Regions from separate parts of the Janthinobacterium sp. GMG2 genome, predicted to be linked through region 1. Evidence: predicted binding sites of a transcription regulator. Region 1 holds the regulator's gene; each other region holds the start of a gene.
The links. Region 1 encodes FNR, which switches genes on or off when oxygen is low (the NO sensors DNR and NnrR bind a similar motif). Its sites were predicted from a motif close to TTGATNNNNATCAA; they were not measured.

Region 1 (9,603 bases):
GGTCGACGATGCGCTGGGCATTGCGCAGGCCGATGCCGGGCACGCGGGCGATCATGTGCTGCGCCGCGCGGTTCAAGTCCAGCGGAAAATGTTCGCGGTGCGCCAGCGCCCACGCCAGTTTCGGATCGATATCGAGCGCCAGGTTGCCGCCCGTGGCGGGCAGCAATTCGCTGGCCTGGAAACCATAGCTGCGCAGCAGGAAATCGGCCTGGTACAACCTGTGTTCGCGCAGCATCGGCGGCGGCGCCAGCGGCACGCTTTTCGGACTGTCGGGGATCGGGCTGAAGGCCGAGTAGTACACGCGCTTGAGTTTGTAACTGCCGTACAGGGTCTCGGCCGTGGAGAGGATCTGCTGGTCGTCGCTGGCATCGGCGCCGACGATCATCTGCGTGCTTTGCCCGGCCGGCGCGAAACGGGGGGCGCGCGGTTCTTCCGCTTTCTCGTCGAGCTTGCGGCGTATCGACCCCATCGCCAGCTTGATCGTATGCACGCTCTTTTCCGGCGCCAGCTTTTGCACGCTGTCCTGTGTCGGCAGTTCGATGTTGACGCTGAGCCGGTCGGCATAGCGGCCCGCCTGCGCGATCAGGGCCGGATCGGCGTCGGGAATGGTTTTCAGATGGATGTAGCCGCGGAACTGGTGCACCTCGCGCAGCTCGCGCGCCACCTGCACCAGCTGCTCCATCGTGTAGTCGGCCGACTGGATGATGCCGGAACTGAGGAACAGGCCGTCAATGTAGTTGCGCAGGTAAAAGTCGCTCGTCAGTTTCACCACTTCGGCCACGGTAAAGCGCGCGCGCGGCACGTTCGACGTGCGGCGGTTGACGCAGTACTGGCAGTCGTACAGGCAGTAATTCGTCAGCAGCACTTTCAGCAGCGAGACGCAGCGCCCGTCCGGCGTGTAGCTGTGGCAAATGCCCATGCCCGAGGTGGCACCAAAGCCATCCTTGCCGATGGAATCGCGCTTGGGCGCGCCGCTGCTGGCGCAGGACGCGTCGTACTTGGCCGCGTCGGCCAGGATTTCCAGCTTGTCCGTCAATTCCATGGCTCACCTCAATATACTGTGTTTATATACAGTATATCAGGGAATGCAGCTTGCGCTGGCTTGACCTGTGCGATGGCAGATCGCTATATATCGGTGTATATTACGGACCTGGTTCTCTTCTCATCAAGGATACGATCATGCGCCTCACCTCCCTCGCCACACTGCTCGGCGCCGCCCTCTTCGCCACCGCCGCCTCGTCCGCCCTTGCCGGTGAAGTGGTCGTGTCGGCCGCGGCCAGCCTGACGAATGCATTCAAGGAGGCGGCGCAAAGCTACGAGGCGCAGTATCCGGGCAGCAAGGTATCCCTGAACTTCGCCGCTTCGGGCGTGCTGCTGCAGCAGATCGTCAAGGGCGCACCCGTGGACGTGTTTGCCTCGGCCGACCAGGAAACCATGGATGCGGCGCAAAAGCAGGGCCTCGTCTTGCCGGCCGAGCGCATGGACTTCGTCGGCAACAGCCTGGTGCTGATCGTGCCGCACGATAGCAAGCTGGGCATCAAGAGACTGGCTGACCTGACGCACAAGGGCGTGACCCGCGTGGCCATCGCCAATCCGGCCAGCGTGCCCGTCGGCCGTTATTCCGAAGGCGCGCTGAAGAAGGCGAAGCTGTGGGACGCCGTGCAACCGAAAGCCATCGGCACGCAGAACGTGCGCCAGTCGCTCGACTACGTGGCGCGCGGCGAAGTCGATGCGGGCTTTGTCTACGCGACCGACGCGGCCATCATGAAGGACAAGGTGAACGTGGTGCTGGAGGTGCCGCTGGACGCGCCCGTGCTGTACCCGATCGCCACCATCAAGGGCAGCGGCAATGGGGCCGAAGCGAAGCGCTTTGTCAGCTATTTGCAGACGACGCCGGCGCAAGCCATCCTCGCCAAGTACGGTTTCAAGAAACCATAAAGCAAACGACTGCGCATGGATATCGCCTGGACCGCGCTGGCCCTGTCGCTCAAAGTGGCGGCGTGGGCCACGGCACTCAACTTGTTGCTCGGCATCGGCACGGGCTATCTGCTGGCGCGCACGCGTTTTCCCGGGCGCGAGCTGCTCGACGCCCTGTTGACCCTGCCGATGGTGATGCCGCCCACCGTGCTCGGCTACTACCTGCTGGTGCTGCTGGGCCGGCGCGGCACCCTGGGTATCTGGCTGCAGGACAACTTCGGCATCAACCTCATCTTTACGTGGCAGGGTGCCGTGATCGCTTCCACCGTGGTCGCTTTCCCTCTCGTCTTCAAGCCCGCGCGCGCCGCCTTCGAGGCCGTCGACGGCCAGCTCGAGCAGGCGGCCCGCGTGCTGGGCATTTCCGAGCTGGCGATTTTCTTTCGCGTCACGTTACCGCTGGCCTGGCGCGGCATCCTGGCCGGCGTGCTGCTGGGATTCGTGCGCGCGCTGGGCGAGTTTGGCGCCACCCTGATGGTGGCCGGCAGCATTCCCGGCAAGACACAGACCCTGTCGGTGGCCGTGTATGAAGCCGTGCAGGCGGGCCAGGACGACGTGGCCAATACGCTGGTCGTGATCATCTCGGTGGTCTGCATCGTGGTGCTGCTGTCGGCTGGCCGCCTGGCGCCCGGGCGCGTCGCGCACAAAGGACGCTGAGGATGACGCCCATGCAACTCGACCTCGACATCCGCGCCACCTTGCGCTCCGGCAAACGCCGCTTCGACCTGCAGGTGCAATGTACGTCCGGCAGCCAGCGCATCGCCATGTATGGCCCGTCCGGCGCCGGCAAGAGCATGACCCTGAAAGCCATTGCCGGACTCTTCACGCCGGACGAAGGCCATATCCGCCTGAACGGGCGCACCCTGTTCGATTCGGCCGCCGGCATCAATTTGCCGCCGCAGCAGCGCAACGTCGCCTATCTGTTCCAGGATTACGCGCTGTTCCCGCACCTGACGGTGCGCCAGAACGTGGGCTTTGGCCTGAGCCGGGGATGGTTCAATCCGCGCGCGCGCGAAAAATTGCAGAAGGTCGAGCATTGGCTCGATGCCTTCCACTTGCAGGAACTGGCGCACCAGTTCCCCGACGAGTTGTCCGGAGGCCAGCGCCAACGGGTGGCGCTGGCGAGGGCGCTCGTGGCCGAGCCGTCCGCGCTGCTGCTCGACGAGCCGTTCGCCGCCCTCGATCCGGCCCTGCGTGTCAAAATGCGGCTGGAACTGAGCCAGTGGCAACAGCGCCTGGACGTGCCCATGATCCTGATCACGCACGATCCGGAAGATGCGCGCATCCTGGGCGAGCACGTGCTGTACTTGCGCGACGGACAGATCGATAACAGGGAAGACCACATGGCATTGGGTGAACGCATTGGATAAAATCGGCTTGCAAGGCTCGCTATGGATGACGGTGGGCGGGGAAAACCTGGGCGGCGCCGGCAGGGTGGAATTGCTGGGCGCCATCGCCGAATGCGGCTCCATCACGCAGGCGGCCAAGTTGGTAAAGATGAGCTACAAGGCGGCCTGGGACGCCATCGACGCGATGAACAACCTGGCCGGCGAACCGCTGGTCGAGCGCCTGACGGGCGGCAAGGGCGGCGGCGGCACGCGGCTCACGCAGCGGGGACGCCAGCTGGTCGACAATTTCCGCATCATCGAACGCGAGCATGCCCGCTACCTGCGCCAGCTGGGCAGTCAGGCCGAAGGCATCGCCGACGATCTTTTACTCATACGGAGAATGGCCATGAAAACGACGGCGCGTAATCAATTCCTGGGCAAGGTGGCCGAACTGAAACAGGGTGCCGTCAATGACGAAGTCACCCTGGAATTGCCCGGCGGCCAGCACATCGTGGCCATCGTCACGCAGGGCAGCAGCGCAAGCCTGGGCCTGGTGCCGGGCGCGGAAGCGTTTGCGCTGATCAAGGCTTCGTCCATCATCCTCGTGGCCGATAGCGAAGGCGCGCGCTTTTCCGCCCGCAACCAGCTGGCCGGCACGGTCACGCGCGTGCAGACGGGCGCCGTCAACACGGAAGTGGTGCTGGACTTGCCGCGCGGCGGCACGATCGCCGCCATCATCACCAACCAGAGCAGCACGGACCTGGGTATCGAACTTGGCGGCAGCGTGACGGCGATGTTCAAGGCGTCCAGCGTGATTCTGGGCGTACCCGCGTAAATTAATCCTTCAACCGCGACAACCAATCCGCCGCCGCCGCCAGCGCCAGTTCCAGCTCCTGCGCCGTGTGCGCCAGCAGGCTTGGGACTTCGTCCAGGCGGCCAGCGTCGATGGCTTCCTCGGTGGCGAACGCGGCGCGGATCAGGCGTTTCGTGCCCAGGGTGCCGACGGAGCCGCGCACGCTGTGCAGGATACGCGCCACGTCGCTGTGGCGGCCTGCCTGCAATGCTGTTTCCGCGTCGCGTACGGGCGTCATGCCCTTGTTCAGCGCGTCTTCGACCATGCGCCGCAGTACACCGCGCCCCTTCGCGTCACGTCCCATCACGCGCATCAGCGGCGCCATGGAAAACACCTCTTCATCGGCGACGCGTACGGGCTCGGCCGTCTGCACTGGCGGGCGCTTGGGCAGGTGGCGCAGGATGACTTCCATCATCTCTTCCACCACCACGGGCTTGGCGATGAAGTCGCTGATGCCGGCCGTCATGCAGCGCTCGCGCTCGGACGCCAGCACGCCGGCCGTCATGGCGATCACGGGCAGGCTCAGGCGCAGCTCCGTGCGGATGATGTGGGTGGCGCTGAAACCGTCCATGACGGGCATCTGCATGTCCATCAGCACGATGTCGTAGCGCAGCGCTTCCGTGCGCAGCCGTTCCACGGCTTGCAAGCCGTCGCCCACCACGTCGAGGGTGGCGCCCATGTGTTCGAGGATGCCGCGCGCCACGGCCTGGTTCAAATGATTGTCTTCCACCAGCAGGAAATGCACGCCGGCCAGTTCCGTGCCCAGTGGCTGGTGCAGGATGCGCTGCTCGCCGCCGTCGTTCTTGGTGATCAGTGCCTGGTGCAGGGCATCGAACAGGCTCGATCCCGTGATCGGTTTCATCAGCACGACGTCGGCCTCGGCCGCGCTGGAAATTTCCTCGAGGTGGTTGCGGGCGAAGGCGTTGACCATCACCACGATGGGCTGGCGCTGGCCGCTGGCCGCCTGGCGGATGGCCTTGGCCGTGGCCAGGCCGTCCATGACGGGCATGTGCCAGTCGGCCAGCACCACGTCGTACGGTTGCTGCTGCGCCAGGCGTTCGCGGTACAGTTCGATGGCGGCAAAGCCGGAATCGACTTCGTCGGCCAGCCAGCCCCACGCCTCGATCAGCTTGACGATCAGTTCGCGCGTGGTGCGGTTATCGTCGGCCACCAGCAGGCGCAGCTGGCCCAGTGCCGGCGTGCGCCGCGTTTCGGCTGGCTGCGCCAGCATCTCGAACGGCACGCTGAACCAGAAGCGGCTGCCCTTGCCTTCGCTGCTGGCGACGGCGATGTCGCCGCCCATCATGTGGATCAGCTGCTTGCTGATGGCCAGGCCCAGGCCCGTGCCGCCGAAGCGGCGCGTGATGCTCTGGTCGCCCTGCGAAAACGCGGCAAACAGCTGCTGTTGCTGCAGTTCCGTCATGCCGATGCCCGTGTCGCGCACTTCGAAGCGCAGCCAGGCGCGGCCGCTCTCGCTCCTGCTCTCGGCCAGGCTGACGGCCACCACCACTTCGCCGTTCTCCGTGAACTTGATGGCGTTGCCGGCCAGGTTGACGAGGATTTGCTGCAGGCGCTGGGCGTCGCCCACGAGGCGCCGCGGCACGTCGGGCTCGACGGCGATGGCCAGTTCCAGCTCCTTTTCGCCCGCATTCATCGTCATCGTCGTGGCCAGGGTATTCATGACTTCGTCGAGGTCGAATTCGACGGGCGACAGTTCCATGCGCCTCGCCTCGATCTTCGAATAATCGAGCACGTCGTTGAGGATACCCAGCAGCGACTGGCCCGCCACGCGCACCATGGTCAGATACTTGCGCTGTTCCGTATCGAGCTTGGTATTTCCCAGCAAATACACCATGCCCAGCACGGCATTGAGGGGCGTGCGGATTTCATGGCTCATGTTGGCCACGAAATCGCTCTTCGCGCGGTTGGCGGCCTCGGCCCGGTCGCGTTCCTGCTCCAGTTCGGCCGCGCGCGATTCGAGTTCCTGCTGCAGACGGTCGCGCTCGCTCATCAGGCCGTTGAACGCCTCCGTCAGTTCGCCGATCTCGTCGCGCTGCTGCACCGGCACGGGGGTGAAACGGCTGCCGCTGGTGCGCAGGGCCAGCAGGGTGTTGCGCAGGCGCACCAGCGGCGACAGCAGGCGCACGGTGACCCAGCCCAGAACAAATGCGGCCAGCAGCGAAGCGAGGATGCTCCACAGCACCAGCCGGTACAGGACGCCATCGAACGGTTCGAAGGCGTCCGCGACGGGCAGCGAGGTAGCCAGCAGCCAGTTCACCGATTTCAAACGCTTGAAGCTGTTGACGGCCGTGATGCCGCGGCTGTTGGTGCTGACCATGCTGCCTTCGCCATCTTCCTTCAGCAGCTGGGTGGTCGTCAGGTTGGCGCTCGGCTGGCGCGGCTGCAGCAAGCGGCTGGTATCGGGATGCAGCACGTAGCGCGGCACGGCGCCGCGCGTGAGGATGAAGTAATAGCCGCTCTTGCCGATCTTTTCCGAGCGCAGGCGTCCCAGCAGGTTGTCCTTGTACAGGCGCAGCACGCCGATCACCACGCCGGCCACCTGGCCATCGGCGGCCAGCACGGGCGCGACCATCTGCACGATGGGCATGCCGCTCGACTTGCCGAGCATCGGCTCGGTGATCATGGGCTGGCGCGTGCGCAGCACGGTCTGGAAATACTCGCGCTCGGCAACGTTGATGCCCGTGCGCCCCGCCACTTCCGGCATGTCGGCCACGACGGCGCCATGTGCATCGAGCACCAGCACGTCGTCGAACAGCACCAGCATCGAGCGGCGCGAATAGTATTCGCGCAATTGGGCCGGCTGGGCCATCAGTTCCGGCGGCTGCTGCCTGGCCGTCAGGGTGACGATCTGCAGCAGCATGCCCAGCTTGTCGTCGAGCTCGGCAGCGGTGCGGCTGATCAGGGACGACTGCTGGCTCAGCAGTACTCGGGTGAAGTCGTCGCGCATGTGCTGCACCTGTATCATGGTGACCAGCGCGATCATGGCGATCGAGGTCAGGCTGGTGGCCAGCGCGACTTTTGCTTTGATGCCGAGAGGCTTCATGATTTCCTTTTCAGTACCGGGCGGCACAGGCGGCAGATAATGCTGTTAGGAATTTTCCTATCAATACATCAAGTTGGCAAGCGGCGCCGCGCAAATGACCCTCCCCGCATGGGCTTTTGACGATGTTGCCATATAATTAAAGGCTGGACGTCGTTTATTCGCCGAAATTGCGGTGAAATTGGCACACGGCAACCCTGTATGCAGTAAACTTGTTGTTGCATTTTCTAAAAGGTACCGACATGACTGAAGCGCTACTCACTCCAACCTTGCCCACAGTGACCGTGGAAGCGTTGCGTGCGCGATGCTCGACCTGCAGCATGCATCAATTGTGCCTGCCGATGGGCCTCGATATGGGCGACATGGACAGGCTGGACCAGATCATCGGCCGCCGCCGCAAGATCGTGCGCGGCGCCTCGCTGTTCCGCATCGGCGACTCGTTCCAGAACCTGTACGCGATCCGCCTGGGACACTTCAAGACGTACCAGATCAATCCCGGCGGCGAAGAGCAGGTGACGGGCTTCCAGATGGCCGGCGAACTGCTGGGCATGGACGCCATCAGCGCCGACCGCCACCACTGTAATGCGGTGGCGCTGGAAGACAGCGAAGTGTGTGAAATCCCGTTTTCCAGCCTGGAACAATTGCTGGGCAATATGCCGACTCTGCTGCGGCATTTCCACCGCATGATGAGCCAGGAAATCACGCGCGAGCAAAGCGTGATGCTGTTGCTGGGCAATATGCAGGCGACGCAGCGTTTTGCCGCCTTCATCGTCAACCTGGCGTCGCGCTATGAAGCGCGCGGCTATTCGAGCAGCAAATTCCAGCTACGCATGTCGCGCGAGGAAATCGGCAACTACCTGGGCCTGACCATCGAGAGCGTCAGCCGCCTGCTGTCCAAATTTAAGAAGGAAGGCTGGCTGCGCGTGTCGAACCGCGAGATCGAGATCCTGCAACCAGCCAAGCTGAAAGCCATTACGGCAGGCACGGACGTCTGCAAGTAAGGCTTATAGCTCTTCGTCCGCATGCAGCGCGATGCTGCGCTGCACGGGCCAGGTCCAGATGCCGGACAGGCGCCACTCGCGCTTGTCGTTTTCCACCAGCACCTGCCAGCGGCTGCGCTCGAGCATCGGCAGCGCGACCGAAAAATTGCCGGCCGCATCGGGCTGCACCAGCAGCTTGATATCTTTTTCCGGCAGGGTCGCATGCGCCAGGTGCAGCTGCAGCGGTCCCTGGTAGGCCTTGCCGAAGCTGTGCACGGAACCGCTCAGGCGCGCTTGCGCCACGTCGTACGCCAGGCTCGTATCCATGGCCAGGTCGCTGGCGATCGTGTCGCGCTTCAAATCCTGGTTGATCGCCTTGCCCTGCTTGTAATAATCGCCCACCACCAGCGCATCGGGCTGCGTAAACGCGATATAGCCCATGAAGCTGCCGACGACCACGGACAGGCCGGGACCGATCATCAGCAGCCATGGCCAGCGATGCTTGTACCACGGTGCAACGGGAGGCTGCAGTTTCAGACTGTCGGACATGGTATTTCTCCTCTGTAAACGGCCAGCCCCCGTGCGGGGACCGGCCTTCCTGCATCACCGCGGCACGATGAAGACCGCGCTTTCACGCACATGCAGCGACGGGTTGTCCAGCGATTGCAATTCGATCGCAATCTTGTTCGACCCCTTCTCGCCCACGCCGTGCGGCACGCGCAGGCGGATCGGCCAGCCCAGCGTTTCCGTCGGCTGCAAGGTCACTTCTTCGCGCGTCAGCAAGGTCAGGCCCGGCAAGCCGGAGGCGCTGATCTTGAAATGCTGGCTTTGCTCGGACGTGTTCATGATCTGCAGGCGGTAGACGTTTTCGATCATGCCGTCTTCCACTTCGCGTCCCATCGAACCGCGGTCGCGGATCACGTCCATTTTCAGGGGCGTGCGCAGGGCCAGCGAGGTACATACGGCGATGATGATCAGGGCCAGGATGGAAGTGTAGATCAGGACGCGCGGGCGCATGGCGCGCTGGCGTATCTGCTTCGAATTGAAGTTGTTTTCCATCGCATGGTCGGTGCTGTAGCGTATCAGGCCACGCGGCCGCTCGACCTTGTCCATCACGCTGTTGCAGGCATCGACGCAGGCGGCGCAGCCGATGCATTCATACTGCAGGCCGTTGCGGATATCGATGCCGGTCGGACACACCTGCACGCACAGGGTGCAGTCGATGCAATCGCCCAGCTTGTCGTTGTTGCCGGCCTTCTTGCTCATGGCGCCGCGTGGTTCGCCGCGCTTGGCATCGTAGGTGATGATCAGGGTGTCCTGGTCGAACATGGCGCTCTGGAAGCGCGCGTAGGGGCACATGTATTTGCACACCTGCTCGCGCAGCCAGCCCGCGTTGCCGTAGGTTGC
Region 2 (9,603 bases), on a different contig from region 1:
CATGATCATGCTTGATTCCCGTCCGAGTCGTATTCGCCGAGCGCGGCGTAGGCGACCCAACCTTCCTTATTTGCCTGTAATGCACCCAGGTGTTGACCCAGGCGTTCTTTTTCCTCAGAGCAAATTTTAACCGCTTGCGCGTGAATTTTGCGCAAATGCAACAATTCTGTTTGTTCCAGCGCATTCCATGCGCCACGTTCGGCCAGCAGCGGGATGTTTTTCGCCAGGCTGGCCGAGAGTTTTTCCATCGCATCCCAGTCCGGCTGAGCGACTGCCGCGCTCAATTGCCGGCTCAGCTGCTGCAGCGCCGCGCGCCTAGGCATTGTTGGCCTGGACGCCCACCCAGCCGCGCTTGATGGTCGTCATCAAGGTCGTCACTTCGTCGATCAGGGTAGGGTCCAGCTTGATGCCGGCCGTGTACAGGCGCGCCACGCAATAGTCGTACAGGCGCGCCAGGTTGACGACCACTTCGCCGCCATTGTCGAAATCGAGCGAGCTCGACAAACCGTTGATGATTTGCGTGCACTTGTCCAGGCTGATGGCCTTTTGCTCGTAGCGCTTGCCCACGATGTGCCCGCGCGCGCGCGCCAGTTCTTCCAGCAGGCCGTCCGTCAGCACCAGTACCAGCTCGACCGGTGTGGCGCGGGCGGTCTGGGAATCCAGGTTGACGGCGTGGTAGCTGCCGTAAGCTTCATTGTTCAACATTGTTATCTTCTCGCTATGTTAACGTGGCGCGGTGCTGCAGGCACGCTCGCCTTAGGATTTGTCGTTGCCGAACATGGCATCGAACATGTCGGAATTGCGCGTCATTTGCTCTTGCAATACCTGCAGGCGGGAAAACTGGTCCAGGAAGCGGTTGTACGCCGTGTTGTACTGATTGGTCAGGCGCTCGCTGCTCTGGGCCAGGCTTTTCTGCAACTTGTCCGTCGCTGCCATGCGTTGGGTGATCTGGCCTTTGGTGACATTGCTCCACTGTCCCAGCACCTTGTCCAGACCGCCGAGCACGCCGGCTGGCGCCGACAGGCTGTTATTGCCGAACAGTTTGTCCAGGCCGCCAGGATTGTCCGCCAGCTTGGCCGTCAGCTTGGCGGTATTGAGGCTGATCGTGCCGTCGCGCTGGGCGGTAATGCCATACGCCACCAGCGATACGCCATCGACGCTCAGGCGCAGGGCATCGCCCATGCTCGAGCGCAGGGCGTTCAGGCCGGAGTCGTGGGCAAAGAGGCCGGCGGCGATGTTCTTTTCCGGATTGCCGGGACTGGCCAGGCCATCCATCACGCTTTTCAGCTTGTTGTAGGCGTCGACGAAGGCTTGCACATTGGCGATGGTGCCCGTGCTATCGGTGCCGACGGTCACGGTGACCGGGCTCTCGCCAGCGCTCATGGCCTTGGTGAACGTCATTTTCACGTCGGGCACGTTGGTGAAGGTATTCGATGCCTGGGTGATTTTGGTGCCGGTGCCCTGGGCGCCCAGCCAGACGATGGCATCCTTGGGCTCGACGAGGGTTTTCTTGTCGCTCTGCAGCGCTGTCTGCAGCCCCGAATCCGTCACGCTGCTGGTGTCGATCGAGACGGCATTCGCGGCGCCGGTGAGCGTCGACGTCAGCACCAGTTGCGCCTGGTTACCGATATTGATGACGGAAGCGGTGACGCGCGCATTATTCTTGCTGTTGCCATTGATGGCGGCGGCTATTTCCTGCGGCGTCAAATAGGCGTCGCCATCCTTGTTGGCGGCGGCCAGGTCGATGTCGAAGGCGTTGTCGGCGGTCACGGCGGCCAGCGGGTCGCCGATGCGGATGGTCATGGCGCCGCCGTTGGCAGGCATGGTGTTGCTCAAGCCGCCATACGAAGTCTGGCCGGCCGTGGCCAGTTGTTCCACAAAGAATGCGTAGCTGCCCGGCGCCGCCTTGATGCCGGCCGTGCCCGTGCCATACGCGGTATTGCTGAAGGTGGCGGACTGGCTCAGCACGGATTTGCTGGACGTCATGGACGACATCGCCAGCTGGAATGCCGAGATGGCCGATTTCAGGTTACCCAGCGCGCTGGAGGTATTGCTGGCCAGCGCGGTCTGCGCAGCCAGGGCGGCCTGTTGCGCCGCTACCGACTTGGTCGCCAGATTTTTTGCGGTGACGATCGGATCGTATTGCGGTGCAGTAATTACGTTTGCCATGCCAGACTCCTGAATAAAGGGATATACCGGTACAAGGCGACCCCCATTCCCGTTTCGTGAAGTTTTCCTGAAAGAAACTTACACAAACTCATTTTACCTGTCCGCGGAACCAGAATTGCGTCGCCAGTTCGTCTTGTCGCTTGGCATCGACACGTTGTTGCTCGTTTGCAACATGCTTTTGTTTTTGTGTCAGCACCTGGTCCAGTACCTCGCGCTTGGCCCACGCCGTATTCAGCGCGCGTTGCGAAACGGCCATGTTGGCTTCGTGCAAATGCAAGTCGGTACGATGCTGGTCGGCCATCTGCATGACGGCTTGCTTGAAGTTGCCGCAATTGACGGACAGGGCCAGGGGCAGGGCGCCGCTGGGGCCGCTATCCGTGTACAGGCCCGTCAGGCGCTCCAGGTTTTTCTGGTAGCGCTCGCGCACGGCCGTCTGCGCCGCCATTTCGCTTTGCAGGCGTTCCACTTCGGTGCTGCGCAGGCCGACCAGGGTGGTCAGGTTGCGGATGGTATGCGCGTTGCTCACGTATGCTCCTAGCCCATGATCTGTTCAAGTTGTTCGATGCACGGCGCCATCGGCGCTTCTTCCTTGGTGCCCTGGCACAGGAACGCTTCGATAGGCGCGTGCAGCTGCACGGCGCGGTCGGTGATCGGGTCGGCGCCGGGCACGTAGGCGCCCAGCGGGATCAGATCGCGCACGCGCGCATGGCGCGCCATCGACGCTTTCAGCGCGCGCGACGCCTGCATGTGGGTGGGCGTGATCACCTGCGCCATGCAGCGGCTGATCGAGGCGGCGATGTCGATGGCGGGGTAGTGGCCCCGCTCGGCCAGTTCGCGCGTGAGCACGATGTGGCCGTCGAGAATCGCGCGCGCCGTGTCGACCACCGGGTCCTGCTGGTCGTCGCCTTCGGCCAGCACCGTGTAGATGGCGCTCATGCTGCCTTCCGGGTGGGCGCCATTGCCGGCGCTTTCCACCAGTTGCGGCAAGTTCGAGAAGACGGACGGCGGATAGCCGCGCGTGGCCGGCGGCTCGCCCAAGGCCAGCGCCACTTCGCGCAAGGCCATCGCATAGCGCGTCAGCGAATCGACCAGCAGCAGCACGTGCTTGCCCTGGTCGCGGTAATGGGCGGCGATCGAGTGGCACAGTTCGGTTGCCATGATGCGCATCAGCGGCGATTCATCGGCCGGCGCGATCACCAGCACGGCCTTCTTGAGACCTTCGGCGCCCAGCGACTTTTCCACGAATTCGCGCACTTCGCGGCCCCGCTCGCCGATCAGGCCGACGACGACGACATCGGCCACCGTCTGGCGCGTGATCAGGCCGAGCAGCACGCTCTTGCCCACGCCGGAACCGGCCATCAGGCCCACGCGCTGGCCCTTGCCCAGGGTCAGCATGCTGTTGATGGCCCGCACGCCCACGTCGAGCGGTTCGACCACCGGTTGTTTCTTCAGGGGATTGACCTTCGGTGGCGTTACTTCCAGGATGTGTTCGCCGCCGAGGCGGCCCAGGTCGTCGATCGGCTCGCCGAGGCCATTGACCATGCGGCCCAGCCACGACGGGCCGATCTGCAGGCTGGCCTTGTCGGGCAGGGGTAGGACCCTGGCGCCCGTGGTCAGTCCCGTCGCCTTCTTGAACGGCATCAGGTAAGACAGTTTTTCGCGGAAACCGACGACTTGCGCGTCGAGCCACTCGCCGTTCACAGTTTCAATTTGACAACGCTGGCCCGTGTGCAGACGGCAGCCGGCGCTTTCCAGCAGCAGGCCGGAAGCGCCGACCAGGCGGCCGGTCGGTGTCGCGACCGGGATATCGCCGATCTCGAAGCTGCGCAGCGTGTCGGCGATCATGCAGGCGCGCCTTGATCCGCGTGTTCGGCGGCCAGCGCCAGGTGGCTGCTGACCTGCTCCATGCAGGCCGACAGGCGCTGATGGCAGCCCGCGTCGACTTCATTGTCGCCCGCCTTGATGCGGCATTCGCCTGCGTCGAGGCGCGCGTCGGCGATCAGGTTCCAGCGCTTGGCGCGCTTCGGATCGAGTTCGCTGATGCGTTTCAATTCTTCCGGATTGAGGAAGACGTCGATTTCCTCGCGCGTGGGCGGCATCGAGGCCAGGGTCTCGTCGACCAGGGCCAGCAATTGCACCGGCTGCAGCGCCAGTTCCGCGCGGATCACCTGGCGCGCCACCTTGGCCACCAGGTCGACCACTTCCTTGCGCTGCGCTTCGCGGTAATCGGCGCGTACTTTTTTCAGGTCGCGCAAGATGGCGTCGACGGGGCGGGCCAGGCGGTCCAGCGCCACCAGGGTTTCATTGCGGCCTTCTTCGCGGCCCTGCGCCATGCCATCGTTGCGTCCGGTGTCGTAGCCGTCTTGCTGGCCTTGCATCAGGCCCACTTCGTAGCCGTCGCGCTGGCCCTGCTCGAAACCTTCCGAGACGGACGCCTGCCACTGGCCATCCGTGTCCTCGTTGGAGGCACGCTGGCCGGCGGCGATGAATTGCGACAGCGGCGGGAAACGATACGAGCGGAAGTGTTTCATTCGATCACCGCTTCAGCAAACAGTTGCACTTCGATCTCGCCCGCATCGGCGAGGCCCTTGACGGTGGCCATGATTTCCTGGCGCGTCTGTTCGATACGCGACAGCGGCACGGGGCCGGAACGGCGCATCATGTCTTCGAAGCTCTGTGCCTGGCGGCGCGGCATGGTTTTCAGCACGGCGTCGCGGATCGACGGTTCCGCGCCCTTGAGGGCGATCGCCCATTGTTCCATCGGCACGTCTTCCAGGATGCGCGTGAGCGTGACATCGCTCTGCGTGGCCAGGATCAGGAAGTCGTACATGCTCAGTTCGATTTCCGAGACGACGTCCGGGTCGTGCGCGCGCAGCAGTTCGACCAGCGCGGCGCGGTTGCCCGGCATGCGGTTGAGGATCTCGGCCGCCTGGCGGATGCCTTCCACGCTGGTGCTTTGCGTGTCGAGCGTGCCCAGGCAGCGGCCCACCAGTTCGTCGAGCTCGACCAGCAGGTCGCGGTCGATCTCGTCCAGGCGCGCCAGGTTCAACAAGACCAGGTCGCGGCCTTCGACGGGCAGTGCGTCGAGAATCTGGCCGGCCAGCGCGGGTGGCAAAAAGGCCAGGAACACGGCTTGCATCTGCACGTGCTCGTTGACGATGTATTCGGCCAGCCATTTCGGCGAGGCCCACTGCAGGCGCGCCATTTTGGGGCGGATCGCATCGCCATAAATATTGTTCAGCACGCTATTCGCGATATCGCTGCCCAGCGCCATGTCCAGCGAGCGCTTCAGGTAGCTGCGCGAGGCGCCATGCACGCCGCTTTGCTGGCGGTAGTCGTCGAAGAAGGTCTGCATGGCCGTTTTCACGGATTCGACCTTGATGCCGCTCATGCGCGACATCACTTGCGTGACTTCCAGCAATTCTTCACGCGACAGGCAGCGCAGCACGTTGGCGGCCTGTTCTTCGCCGATGCTCAGCAGCACGATGGCGGCCTGTTCCACGGGGGTCAGACTGGCGCTTTCGTATTCGGCGCCGTCGGAGGGATTACTGTTGTTGAGTTCGGCCATTTTTCTGCATCCATTGTTTGACGACTTCGGCGACACGCTCGGGTTCTTTTTCCGCCAGCACTTTCAGGTGGTCGACCATCACGTCGACCGCCGAGCCTGGCGGCGGCAAGTCATAGTTTTCCAGCAGCGGCACGACCGGCATGTTGCCGGCGCCGGCCTCGCCTTCGAGCGCCAGCGGGTTGCCGTTCACGCCCAGGGCCGGCGCGGCGGCAACGGCTGCGCCATTGGCACTGGCGGCGGCGGGGCTGCCGCCCAGCGCCAGGGCTGGATCGAGCTGTTTCAGTGGCGGCGGCGCCAGGCGCGAGGTCAGCAGGCGCAGCAGCGGACGCAAGATCAGGAAGTAGCCGAGCACGGCGCCCAGCGCGTACAGCAGCCAGCTGCTGAAATCGACGACGGTGTCGCGCTCTTCCCACCATTGCGCGACAGGTGGCTTGGCAGGGAAGGCCAGCGCCGTCAGGCTCAGGCTGTCGCCGCGCTGGGCGTTGATGCCCAGGCCGCTGGTCAGCATTTTTTCGATATTGCCCAGTTCTGCAGGGGTCCAGCCTGTTTTCGGATTCGGTGCGGCGGCGCTGTTGAGGACGACGGCGACGCTGAGTTTTTCCAGGCGGCCACGGCTGCGCTTGATCTGCGTGATGCTGCGGTCATACGCGTACTGGCGCGTGGTGGCGTTCTTGCGGGCCGTGCCATCGTCGGACGGCTTCGGTGCGCCATCGGCCGGTGCGGCGCCGGCGGCGTCGGCCGGTGCCGGCACGGCGGCCGCTGGCGGACGGTTCGACAGGCTGCCGGGAATGCCGGCCACGGTGCGGTTGCGTTCCTGCTCTTCGCGCATCGCCTCGCTCGTCACTTTCGGGGCTTCGCCGTATTTTTCCAGCGTTTCATCGACGCGGTCGTTGTTCACGGCGGCCGTCACGCTGAGCTTGAAGTTGTCTTCGCCGATGACGGGACCCAGCAAGCCCGTGACGTTGCGGCGGATCTCATCCTGGAAGCGTTTCGCGCCTTCATTGCCGGCGGCCGAAGCGTCGAAGCCGTCCGTCAGGTCGACGTGCGAGGACAGCAGGTTGCCGCCCTGGTCGACCAGGCTCACGCGCGTAGGCGCCAGGCTGGCGACGCTGCCGGCCACCATGTTGATGACGGCGGCGATCTGTTCCGGCGCCAGGGTGCGGCCCGGTTTCAGCGCCACGACGACGGAGGCCGACGATTTGTCGCCATCGCTGGCGACGAACGACGTCGACTTGGCAATCGACAGATGGACGCGCGCCGAAGCGATCGCGTCCATCGTCATGATGCTTTGCGCCAGCTCGCCTTCCAGGCCGCGGCGGAAGCGCACGTCCTGCACGAACTGCGACACGCCCAGCGGGTCATTCTTGTCCATCAGCTCCAGGCCGGCCGGCAGCTGCGCCGTCACGCCTTTCGAGGCGAGCAGCATGCGCACCTTGCCCAGCATGGCGTCGGGCACCAGCACCTGGCCGCTGTCCGGATGCAGGCGGTAGGGGATGTGCTCGGCGTCCAGGGTGGCCATCATGTCCGTCACGGCCACTTTTTCGCGCGCGCCAAACACCGGCTTGTAGTTGGCCTGGTCGCGCCACGCGTACATGGTCACCATGGTGGTGATGCCGATGGCCAGCACGACGATGGGAACCAGGTTTTTCAGCAGGGCGGGCGGGATGGCGGGCTGGGCGCCAGGGCGCCAGCGCGCAAATGCGGACTTCATGGTGGTAATCACTTGGGGTAACTTTCGCTGGGAGGCTGGGCGTGGATCAGGACGTGAAGATTACAGAGGCAGTTTGATGAGTTCGTCGACAGCGCCCATGACCTTGTTGCGCACTTGCATCAACATGGAGAAGGACAGGCTCGCTTCCTGGCTGGCCAGCATGGCGCCGACCATGTCGTCGCTCTTGCCGCTGTCGACGTCGCTCATTTTCTGCGCGGCCAGGCGGTCGTCGCCGTTGACCTTGCCGATGGCGTCTTTCATGCTTTGCGCAAACGAGAAGCCGGATTGTTCCGGTGCGCCGAACTGGGCGGCGGGAGCGATGCTGGCGCCCAGGGCGCGCGCGTCATTGCTCAGTGCTGCCAGATCGGCCTTGATCAGACCTGCGAGTTCGTTGCTCATCTTGCCCTCTACTTTCAATATGCGGTGACGTATCAATCAGAAATTACTGGTTTGCCATTCCGGCAGGCATTACATTGAATGCCATCTTGCCCGGCCCGATTTCAATTGGGCCCATCAGTTTTATCAGTTGCCACACCATCCGCTCAGCAGATTCAAACAAACCCGGCAGACCTGCGCCGACATGATTTACATGGCCATGACAACTAATGATTATCTGATAAAAGTTTCTTCTGGTGGCAATAAGAGGAGCTGGGAACTGCCATAAAAACCGGAATCAGGTAAGCGGAATGGCGCACTGCAAATCACTATTTTCTCGCTATAAGCTTACCTCGGGGCAACTATAAAGTAAAGAGAGGATTGCCTCAAGGAATATTGATACATGGCAATATTTGGCTTTTTCATGTATTGTTCAGCACCGTAGCCATCGAGCATGCGATACGATGCGCAATCGTTTGCTTGCAGACCTGTCGGCAAGGCCAAGATGATGCTGTATTTAATTTCGGGCGATCCGTATAATTTGTTCTGCCACCGCAATACCGACATGACCACTACATGACAATCATTACCAAGACAGATCAAACTGTGCGCCATCAAGTCCTCGATTCCTGTCTGCTTGGACGCCCTGTCCATTTGCTGCATGTATTCGGCGCACAGCTGCGCGACGACCTGGCCGTGGCCCTGCGCCAGCCGATGAGCCGTCGCTACTGGGGCAATTTCCAGATCGACGCCGTGACCTTGTCGCGCGTGGAGAACGAAGACAGCGTGAACCGCTGGCTGAGTTTTTCCACGCCGGCCGGCCAGCCGGGCTTTGCGCTCGAACGGCAGATACTGTTGAGCGTGCTGAACTATCGCTACGGTAGTGCCGGCGCCAAGGGCGCGCTGCCCGATCCGGCGCAAGTGCGCGTGACGGCAACGGAAGAGCGCCTCGCTGTGGTGCTGGGACAACAGTTGGTCCACAGTTTGTTCACCCGCATCCACAAGAACCTGCAAACCCTGGGCAAGAGCAGCGACATCGACACCACTGCCGAGGTCGCCGTGCAGTCCGGCGTGCATCCGGCACGCGGCAGCTGGATCGTCACCGTGGCGCTCAGCGACGTCGAAGCGGGGCAGAGCGGCCAGTTCTGGTTCTCGCTGGACAAGCGCCTGATGGCCGACGTGCTGCGCGGCCTGCTGCCCGAGCGCGCGCAAGCGAAGAAAGCCTTGCGCGGCAGCGTACGCCCGCTCGCTTCGCGCCTGCAAGTGACCCTGGAAGGCCGGCTCGTCAGCAAGCAGGTGCAGCTGGGCGCCTTGTTCGACCTGCGCGTGGGCGACGTGATTCCAGTCAGCCTGAGCCGTACCGACGTCATGCTTGACGACTCCCGTTTATTTACAGCGGCTGTTTCCGAACACAAGGGCAAGCTCTGTTTAACCTCATTTGAAGATGTCGAATAATATGAATATCACCGATACCAACCAGAGCGAAACCCTGCTGGAAGACCTGGGCGATGACATGATCATCGACCAGGGCGACGTCTCCGACGTGGCCAGCACCCGCGCGCGCCGCGACATTCCGCAAATGATGCGCAAGATTCCCGTCACTCTGACCCTGGAAGTGGGCTCGGCCCGCATCTCGCTGGAAGAGTTGATGGCCATCGGCCCGGAAAGCGTGATCGAACTCGACATGCTGGCCGGCGAACCGCTGGTGATCAAGGTCAACGGCACACCGATCGGCCGTGCCGAAGTGGTGGTGGCCGGCGAGAACTATGGCCTGAAAGTC
Region 3 (9,603 bases), on a different contig from region 1:
GCGCTTGTCGTTCATGTTGAAGTAGGTCAAGCCGTAGTGTTTGGCGTTCTTGTCCAGGGTTTCCACCTGCAGGCGCGAGACCGGATCGGCAATGCCGTCCACGCGGCTCGTGGTCGGCACGTTATGGTCGGCCACGGCCAGGTTGGCGGAAATGCGCCATGGCTGGCGGCCCGCCACACTGAGGCCGTCGAAGGCTTGCGGGCTGGTGACTTCGTGCAGCAGGTGCCGGTCGATATACAAAATTGTCGTGCCATCATCTTCGGCCCGAACAACGTGGGATTCCCAGAGTTTGTCGTAAAGCGTCTTCATCATGATTTATGCAGCGTTGCCACAGCCTGTAGTAAGTGATCTGTCGTACTGATCGAAGGGATCGGCAATGATTATGCCATATATTGTGCAATGCAGAACCAAAAGCCGCTCCAGCGTGGGATAGGCGATACAAAATTTGGCATGCTTTGCGGATATGACGAAAAAATTGCTGATACGAAAATCCGCCAAAATGCCGGCGGGGCGAATAAAAATCGAAAAAAGCCGAAAAAAAAGCCCGCTGCAGAGGTCTGCAGCGGGCTTGGTGTCAGTGCCGGTGTTTCTAGGCAGCCATGCGCACACTTCCCCTGCAACCATCCATCAGGAAAGATAGGCCCACGACTAGCACCAGCTCGCCTTCGGCCGAGCGGGCAGTACCGGTAATGCCTTCCACCGTGATGGCCGTCATCGGCTTGATCACGAGGTCGGCCGTGCCATCGACGGCTTCCACGGCCAGAATATAAGGCTGTGGCGCGGCGACAACGATGCCGACGCGCTCGCTGCACGATTCGTAGCCCAGCGAGCCGGCCAGCGACCGCACGGGCAATGGACGGCCCTGGTCTTTCAGCACGGGCGCGCCGCCCACTTCCATGAAGGTTTCCGGCAATTCGACGACACGCTGCACCACCGCCATCGGCAGCGCCAGCGCGGCGCCCGAGGTCGACACGAGCATGGTCGGCACGATCGACAATTCGATCGGCAGGCGGATGGCGAACTTCGTGCCCTTGCCCAGCGACGATTCGATATGGATGGCGCCGCGGTTTTTCTCCACGGCCGTTTTCACCACGTCCATGCCCACGCCGCGGCCGGAAACGCTGGAGGCGACTTCCTTGGTCGAGAAGCCCGGCAGGAACACCAGCTGGAAGCATTCGTCGTTGCTCAGTTGCGCGTTTTCGCTGATCAAGCCCTTTTGCTGGGCCTTGCTGCGCAGGAAGACGGGGTCCATGCCCTTGCCATCATCCTGCAGCACGATCATGACGCTGTTCGCTTCCTGCCAGGCTTTCAGCGAAATATACGATTTGGCGGGCTTGCCGGCAGCCAGGCGCGCTTCCGGCGATTCGACGCCATGGTCGAGCGAGTTGCGCAGCATGTGCACGAGCGGATCGTACAGGCTGTCCACGACGACGCGGTCGACTTCCGTCTCCGCGCCTTCGATGGTCAGCTCGACATCCTTGCCCAGGTCTTTCGCCAGTTCGCGCACCAGGCGAGGGAATTTCTGGAACAGGCGGCCGACGGGCTGCATGCGCGTGGCCAGGGTGGCCCGCTGCAGTTCCGTCGAGTAGCGCGAGGCGCGTTCCAGGGTTTCCGCCAAGGTCGCCATCAGGGTGGCGGCCTGGCCTTCGAATTTGAATTGCAGCAAGCGTTCGAGCAGCACGGCAGCCTGGTTGGCGGCCTGCACGGATTCGCCGGCCACTTCCAGCAGCGCGTCGAGCTTGACGGCGTCGACGCGGATGCTGTCTTCCTTGACAGGAGCGGCATGGCGTACTTCCGGACGCTCTTCGCGCCGTTCGGCGCCATCCCAGGCCTTGGCGGCCGGTTTGGCGGCAGCGGCGGCAGGTGCTGCTGCGGCCACGGCGGCAGGCGCAGCGGCGGCGGACACGGGCGCGGCTGCGACACGACTACCCTCTGGAACGACGGCGTTGTACATGGCTTCCCAGTCCAGGCCATCGGCGCCGGCTGTGGCAACGGCAGCGGTCGGCGCGGCCACAACAACTTCGGCAACCTCGGCAACGGGCGCGGCCACTTCCGCCACGGCGGCAGCTGGCGCAGGCGCGTCCATGCCCTTGCCTTCGATGGCGTTTGTCAGGATGTGTTCCAGCTCTTCCGGCATGGCCGGCAAGCTTTCCGGCGCGGCGCCATTGGCCAGCTCCGTCAGCTGGTCGGCGACGAAACCGGACGCTTGCAGCGCCGCCTCGATGGCGATCGGGGTCACGGGCGCGGCGCCCGTGCGCAAGGCATCGAACAGGTTTTCCGTCAGATGGCAGGCCGCCACCAGCGCGGGCAAGCCCATGAAGCCGGCGCCGCCCTTGATGGTGTGGAAGGAACGAAACACGGCATTCAGTGTTTCCTTGTTGTCAGGATCGCGCTCGAGGCGCAACAAGTGCTCTTCAACATTAACCGCAAGATCCATCGCCTCAACGACGAAATCCTTGAGCATATCGTCCATTAGAATCCCAAATCCGCAAGAAGGTCGTCTACATTATCCTGGTCCAGCGCCACCGACGGCACAGACGGGCCCTGCATCAGCGGCACCGGCTTTTGCGCCAGTTTCTCGCGCACTTCGGCCGGCGCGTTGTCGCGCAGCAGCTGGGCCAGTTCGTTTTCCACCGTCTTGGTGATGTTGACCACTTTTTTGATCAGCTGGCCCGTGATGTCCTGGAAGTCCTGCGCCATCATGATTTCCAGCAAGCGCGCTTTTTCCGCTTCCGTTGCTTCGGAAACGGCTTGCGCGAACTGGCGCGAATCGCCGGCCAGGGCCTTGAATTCTTCCAGGCTCAGCTTGCCATCGAACAGGGCCGTCCAGCGGCTGTCCATGTCCTTGGCCTTCTTCGACAGCACATCTTGCGCCGGCATGCCTTCGTCGAGCGTGTTCAGAACCTTGTTGGCTGCCTGTTCGGTCAGGGTGGCGACGTATTCCAGGCGGTCCTGGGCGTCGACGATCTGCGACGACGCTTCCGTCAACGCCTTGTCGTAGCCCAGTTCGCGCAGCGAATCGTGCAGCAGGCGCACGATGCCGCCCAGGCGCTCGAACATCGGCTTGTCGGACTGGTCGACGGGATCGGCCGCGTCGCCAGGCGCATCGGCGCTGGCCACGGGCGCCGCTTCCGGCGCGGCCGGCGTTTCTGCCACGGCGGCTGCCGGCACGGCGGCGCTGGCCGACACGGAGTCGAACAGCGCGTCGAAATCGTCATCCGCAATCACGGCGGGAGCGGGCGCGGCGGCAGGCGCGGGCTGAGCCGCGGCCGCACTTTGCGCAGATACTTCATCGAATAATGCGTCGAAATCATCAGCGGCGTTGGTCATATCCCTGCTTCTCCATAATTTGTCAAAATTCCGCCTGAACTGTGCGTTTTACAGACTGATACCCACAATTTCTCGATTAAGATGATTTGAGGCAATACCGCTGCGATGGTGCGAGTGTAGCAGGGCGCCGCCCTGTTGGTAAATCTCAAAACGCGCTTCCTGGTGCAAAGCTGGTCCACAAGAGCTTTTCCACCAGGAAATAAGTGTTCCTGCTGTTGTATTTTGAAATACTACCATTGGCGTGCGTGCAAGACCACGCGCAGTACAACAAATCCTGCTTCCGGACGCCCGCGCAACAGCGCAGTATGGACAGCGTTGCAGCTAAAACACGATCTTTCTGCCAATGTTGTCTATACTGAAGGTGCAGTTGTGTTGATAATTATCAAGTCTTTACATGAATACAATGCTGCCGCCGCGTCTACAATAAGAGGCGTTGCGCGCGCTCAGTCACCGTCAAAGGATCTGCCATGTATAAGAAAATTCTGATCGCCACGGACGGCTCCGCCGTCTCCAACTTGACGGCCTGTGCCGGCGTTGCCTTTGCCGAACAGATGCACGCCGACATCCTTGCCGTGTACGTGGCGCCCGAATACCAGTACCCGGTATACATCGAGATCATTCCGCCAAGCTACCCCAGCGAGGAGGAGTACCGCATCGCCATGCGCAAAGCGGGCGCCGACCACTGGCAGCCCATCCTCGACGCGGCCGCCAAGCGGGGCCTGGAAGCGACGGGCTTGACGGCCTTTTCCGACAGCCCCGCCCTGAAAATCGTGGAAGTGGCGCAATTGCAGCATTGCGACCTGATTTTCATGGGCTCGCATGGCCGCAGCGGCTGGGGGCAATTGCTGCTGGGCAGCGTCACCAACAAGGTGCTGTCGCACTCAAAACTGCCGGTACTCGTGCATAGGCTGATCAAGGAACCACCGTCGGAATAAGGGGTCACATGACCACGGAGACCGCCGTTGCCGGCACATTAAGAAAAAGGCAAATTTTCGGCCGCGTCAGTTAAAATGGCAACGTTTCTCGTTTCTCAACATTTGATTGTCCGGTGACGGACAGAGCAGATTTCACGCCTCCAGATTGCCCGCCTATGATACGTATTGTGATTGCCGACGACCACACCATCATGCGAGAAGGATTGAAGCGCATCCTTGACGGCGCGCCGGACATCGATATCGTGGGTGAAGCCATCGACGGCTTTGAAGTACTCAACCACGTACGCCAGGGCGGCTTCGACCTGCTGCTGCTCGACCTGTCGATGCCGGGCCGCAGCGGCGTCGACCTGATCCGGCAAATCCGCAGCGAGGCGCCGAAGCTGGCCATCCTGATCCTCACCATGCACGAGGAAGAACAATATGCGGTGCGCGCCATCCGCGCCGGCGCGCAAGGCTATCTGACCAAGGAAAGCGCGGGCACCCAGCTCGTGGGCGCCATCCACAAGGTGGCGTCGGGACGTCCGTATATCAGCGCCGAGGTGGCGGAGCAGCTCGTGCTCAACATCATGATGCCGAATGAAAGCTTGCTGCACAAACAGTTGTCGGACCGCGAGTTCGAAGTCTTTTCCCTGCTGGTGGCGGGCAAGTCGATCACGGAAATCGCCAACAATCTGCACCTGAGCGTCAAGACGGTGAGTACGCACAAGACGCGCATCATGCAAAAGATGGGCATGAGTTCGCTGTCGGAAATGGTCCAGTACGCCGTGGCGCACCGCCTCTTATCCCCCTTCAAGACTTGAGCACGGCGGCGCGCGCCCGCGCGTCGACAGTAGGAACAATCCTACCTCACCTACCACAGCTCCTACTGCCATATTCAGCCACTGCTGATATTAATTGGATACGGTTGTTGGCATACTGAAACCAGTAATCAAGTTGCTGGGAAGTTATTTCATCACACAGCAAGTCGTCAGCGAATTGAGCTTTACCTGCCTGGACGCGCGCCGCCCCTTCCCTGCCCGCCGTCCTGCGCACCCTGTTATTCAACTCTGAACTACCTGTCACCAGGAGATGAACATGCTGTCCACGCAAACGCCCGAAACCCGCGCCGCCTCCCCATCGCTGGCCCCCTCCTCTCCGATGGAAGCAGGGCGCCAGCGCCAGGGGCGGCTCTGGTCGAACCTGAAGGAGGTGTGCGACCTGCTGCATATCTCCAGCGCCTGCACCATCGCCGCCGACGAACTGCTGTTCCAGCACGTGCAATTCAAGACGGGCCAGCGCGTGCACACCATCGGCCAGCCGTTCGACACCTTGTACATCGTCAATTCGGGCTTCCTGAAAACCGTGCTCATCGATGAATTCGGCAATGAACAAGTACTGAGCTTTCCCATGAAGGGCGACATGCTGGGCGTCGACGGCATCCACTCGCGCCATTACTCCTCGGAAGCGGTGGCCCTGTCCGACTGCGACCTGATCCTGCTGCCGTTCAAGAAGCTGACGGCGCTGGGACGTGTTCACCTGGAACTGGAAAACGTCATGTACGGCGTGATGAGCCGCGAACTGGTGCGCGAACAGGCGATGATCGGCATGCTGGGCGCCTTGAGCGCCGAAGCCCGCGTGGCGCGCTTCCTCGTCTCGCTGGCCGACCGCTTCGCGCAGATGGGTTACTCGAGCAAACTGTTCAACCTGCGCATGACGCGCCATGAAATCGGCAGCTACCTGGGCCTGACCCTGGAAACGGTGAGCCGCACCCTGTCCGCCTTCAATGAAATCGGCCTGATCTCGGTTGACCAGCGCACCATCGGCATCAAGGATCCTGACGCCCTGAAAACCCTGCGCCGCCTGCCGCCTTCGCGCTCGCGCGCCAAGCAGCTGGCCGCCGCCAAGCTCAAGGCCGACACCACCGCTGCGGCGGCCGCCTCGGCCCAATTGCTGGCCACGATTTAACGCCATCCCGCTTTCTTCCAGCTTGGCACAGGCTTGACCCGGCCAAGGCGCGCACCGCCTTGCCGGGTCTTTTTTGCCGCCACCGCCCCTCCACGCCGCGCCAGCGGCCGCCTTTGAACGACCTCGTCGGCCAAGGCGTCGCGCTGCCATAAAAAAGCGCAGGTTCCGCACAAATAAGCCTTGCTTTTCGGGCCACATTCAACAATAATGCAAATACGAATCATTCTCAACTGAGATAAAGAAAGCCCAACATGCAAAGCTCAAAACCAGCCTTGATCCAGGATGCCGCTACTGCCCACGTCCGTCCTCCCGTCAGCATGGCCCAGCCGGCGCGCCGCATCACCAGCGAAGCCCTGTTGCAGCAGGGCCGCGAAGTGGAGATTGAACACAGCGGCAAGATCTATCGCCTGCGCGTCACCCAATTGAACAAGCTGATCCTGACTGCCTGAAGCAGCACGGCAGCCAGTCACCACACTCGCCAGCCAGTCGCGCCCCGTGCGCGCAGCCAGCCAAACCACCGCACAGGAGTGTTTGATGGCGCACGACCGACCTTCCCCGATGTTTTCTTCCCCGCAAGGCCAACAGCCTGAATTGCTGCTCTCGGCCGTGCTGCACCTGATGTCGCACTACCATGCGGGCAGTCCCTGCGAGAAACTGGCCGGTGTCATCGAACGCCATCTGCAAGCGCTGGCCGGCTCGCCCGGCCTGAGTCCCGTGCTGCAAGCAACTTGCCAGCAACTGTCGCAGCAATGGGCCGCCCTGGTGGCGCTGCACCAGCCCGTGCCGCCGAAGACCACCTTGCTGGATCGCCTGGCACGCATGCTGAGCGCCAGACGCCCCGCTTCACCCCTGCCGCAATAGTTCTCTTCAACATCTCCACCGCCCAACAGGATACCGCCATGTGTGACAAAGACCAGTCCCTGCCCGTCATCAGCAATTGCGCCCACGCCGACACGGAAACGGCCGCGCTCGCTTCGCGCCGCCGCAGGCTGTGGGAACTGTCGCACACCTGCCATTGCCCGCTGGTCGGCGTGGGCCTGCCATTGGGCTACCTGCGCAAGCTGGTGGGCAAGATGACGGGCGGACGCGTGCTGGCCGACGACTACGAAGTGCACGTGGGCGCCGTGACGGAATGCGGCGCGCGCAACCGCCTGTCCGAAGCGCTGCAAAAGGAACTCGAACGCCGCTACGCTCCCGTGATCCTGCGCTTTCGCGGCGCCAAGACCACGGAGCAGGTAGCGCAACTGTGGCGCACGGCCGTCGCCAACGGCGACGTGTCGGGCGCTTTCTGGGCCGGCCTGACGCACCCGCGCTGCGATGCCGAGCTGGAAGAGCAGATGTGCCGCGACCTGCACATGATCCAGCACCAGGCCGGCGCCTGCGTGCGCGCCGACATGGGTAAATTTACGGCCTTGCAGGAAGAAAACGCGCGCCTGACACAGGAACTGGCCAAGCTGCAACAACGCAGCCAGGCAGCACTGATGGAAAAGACGGGCGAGCTGGAACGCCAGGAAGCCGTGCTGCTGCGCACGCGTGCCGAGGCCATCGGCAAGGATAGCGTGATCGACGGCTTGCGCGCGGAACTGGCGCAATTGCAGGCCGCCATCCCCGCGCTGGAATCGCGCACGCGCCTGGTCGAACGCCTGGCGCAAATGGATGAGCGCGAAAAGGAATTGCGCCAGCAAATCGCGGAATTGAAACAGGCCCAGCCGCGCCCGGCCGCTGTCGCGCCGCCACCGGCGCCGAAGCTGGAAGTGCCGACCAGCGGCAAGCTCAAAATGCCGATCCGCCTCGTCGACCAAAGCGTCTTGTGCGTGGGCGGACGCAGCGGCAATGTCGCCACCTACCGCGCCCTGATCGAGCGAGTGGGCGCGCAGTTCGCCCACCACGACGGGGGCCTGGAAGACAATGCCAACCTGCTCGACTCGAGCCTGGCGGCGGCCGACTTGGTGATTTGCCAGACGGGCTGCATCAGCCACAGCGCCTACTGGCGCGTGAAGGATTATTGCAAGCGCACGGGCAAACGCTGCGTCTTCATCGACAACCCCAGCATCTCCAGCCTGGCGCGCGGCTTGCAGGAAGTGAGCGGCGACATGGACACGGCGCCGCTGGCCGATATCCAGCCGTAAGCAGTCCCCTCCGTATTAATACACGTCGCGCCGGTAGCGCCCTTCAGCTGCCAGCGCATCGAGCGCGGGCCGGCCCAGGATCTCTTGCAGCGCCTGGTCGACGCCGCCCGCCATGCCGGCCAGGCTGCCGCAAATATAGATGGCCGCGCCCTGCTCCAGCCACAGCTTGACCTCATCGGCATTGCCGCGCAGGCGGTCCTGCACGTAGGTCCGCTCCGCCTGGTCGCGCGAAAACGCCAGGTCCAGGCGCGGCAAGTCGCCGCTGGCGTGCCAGCCTTCAATTTCTTCGCGATAATGGAAATCGTGGGCCACATGGCGTTCGCCAAAGATCAGCCAGTTGCGCCGCTGCCCTGCCAGCACGCGGCTTTTCAAATGTCCGCGCAAGCCGGCGATGCCGCTGCCGTTGCCGATCAAAATCAATGGCCGCTGAGCATTGTCTTCCAGACGGAAACGCCGGTGCTGGCGCAAACGCAGCTGCACCACGTCGCCGACCTTGGCCTGCGCCGTGAGCCAGCCCGAGGCCAGGCCCAGGCTGCCATCGGGATGCGCATGCTGGCGCACCAGCAAGTGCACGCCGCCATCGCGCGGGATCGAGGCGATCGAATATTCGCGCGGCTGCGATGGGTCGGCGGGCGCCGTCACCTGCACCAGGTCGCCCGACTGCCACTCCGGCAAGGCGCCGGCCACGGGCGCCAGTTCCACGTGATAAATGGCGCCGCCGGCGCTGCCAGGGTTGAGGTGGCGCCGCTGCGTCAGCCGCCAGTCGCCAAACGCGGGCGCGCTCCAGTCCGGTGCGTCGCTGGTGCCGGCCAGGTGGCTCAGGTGTTGGAACCATTGCTCGATGGCGGCGCTGGCGCTGCGGTCGACTTCGATGCGCTCGAACAGACGCGACGCACCCTGCGCCGCCAGCCAGGCATCGAGCGAGCGGCCGAAACCGCAGAACTGGCCATAGCTGCGGTCGCCCAGGGCCAGCACGGCATAGTGCAATTGCGGCAGCGCAATCTCACCCGTCATCAATCGGCCCATGAAGGCAGCCGCATTGTCGGGCGCGTCGCCTTCGCCATACGTGCTGACCAGGAACAAGGCCCGTTCCGCCTGTTGCAGATCAGCGGCTGTCACTTCCGCCAGCGCACACAGGCGCACGGGGATGCCGGCCAGCTGCAGGCTCTGCGCCGTTTGCGTGGCCAGTTCCTCGGCATTGCCCGTCTGGCTCGCATACGCCACGAGCCAGGGACGGCTGTTGGCCAGCGCCGCCTTGGCCGCGT

Region 2: a site for FNR is predicted at 8,220-8,233, ahead of SKZ59_RS22760 (FliM/FliN family flagellar motor switch protein). Genes of this name have one in related genera too.
Region 3: a site for FNR is predicted at 3,703-3,716, ahead of SKZ59_RS05455 (universal stress protein). Genes of this name have one in related genera too.

The regions. Positions count from the first base shown of each region.
Region 1 covers NZ_JAXAWA010000003.1:65,450-75,052, reverse strand. Annotated here, with positions in the region: gene SKZ59_RS12385 (putative DNA modification/repair radical SAM protein) at 1-1,042, opposite strand, end outside; gene modA (molybdate ABC transporter substrate-binding protein) at 1,180-1,938, shown strand; gene modB (molybdate ABC transporter permease subunit) at 1,954-2,631, shown strand; gene SKZ59_RS12370 (sulfate/molybdate ABC transporter ATP-binding protein) at 2,643-3,344, shown strand; gene SKZ59_RS12365 (TOBE domain-containing protein) at 3,370-4,137, shown strand; gene SKZ59_RS12360 (response regulator) at 4,139-7,219, opposite strand; gene fnr (fumarate/nitrate reduction transcriptional regulator Fnr) at 7,459-8,217, shown strand; gene SKZ59_RS12350 (FixH family protein) at 8,221-8,745, opposite strand; gene ccoG (cytochrome c oxidase accessory protein CcoG) at 8,800-9,603, opposite strand, start outside.
Region 2 covers NZ_JAXAWA010000007.1:83,965-93,567, forward strand. Annotated here, with positions in the region: gene SKZ59_RS22710 (flagellar hook-length control protein FliK) at 1-9, opposite strand, end outside; gene SKZ59_RS22715 (hypothetical protein) at 6-248, opposite strand; gene fliS (flagellar export chaperone FliS) at 316-705, opposite strand; gene fliD (flagellar filament capping protein FliD) at 757-2,169, opposite strand; gene SKZ59_RS22730 (flagellar export protein FliJ) at 2,258-2,695, opposite strand; gene fliI (flagellar protein export ATPase FliI) at 2,704-4,014, opposite strand; gene fliH (flagellar assembly protein FliH) at 4,011-4,700, opposite strand; gene SKZ59_RS22745 (flagellar motor switch protein FliG) at 4,697-5,737, opposite strand; gene fliF (flagellar basal-body MS-ring/collar protein FliF) at 5,715-7,448, opposite strand; gene SKZ59_RS22755 (flagellar hook-basal body complex protein FliE) at 7,509-7,847, opposite strand; gene SKZ59_RS22760 (FliM/FliN family flagellar motor switch protein) at 8,400-9,278, shown strand; gene SKZ59_RS22765 (FliM/FliN family flagellar motor switch protein) at 9,280-9,603, shown strand, end outside.
Region 3 covers NZ_JAXAWA010000001.1:1,212,440-1,222,042, reverse strand. Annotated here, with positions in the region: gene leuC (3-isopropylmalate dehydratase large subunit) at 1-312, opposite strand, end outside; gene SKZ59_RS05465 (chemotaxis protein CheA) at 590-2,473, opposite strand; gene SKZ59_RS05460 (protein phosphatase CheZ) at 2,473-3,330, opposite strand; gene SKZ59_RS05455 (universal stress protein) at 3,798-4,265, shown strand; gene SKZ59_RS05450 (response regulator transcription factor) at 4,421-5,065, shown strand; gene SKZ59_RS05445 (Crp/Fnr family transcriptional regulator) at 5,403-6,209, shown strand; gene hemP (hemin uptake protein HemP) at 6,461-6,658, shown strand; gene SKZ59_RS05435 (hypothetical protein) at 6,744-7,070, shown strand; gene SKZ59_RS05430 (DUF2325 domain-containing protein) at 7,109-8,338, shown strand; gene SKZ59_RS05425 (sulfite reductase subunit alpha) at 8,354-9,603, opposite strand, start outside.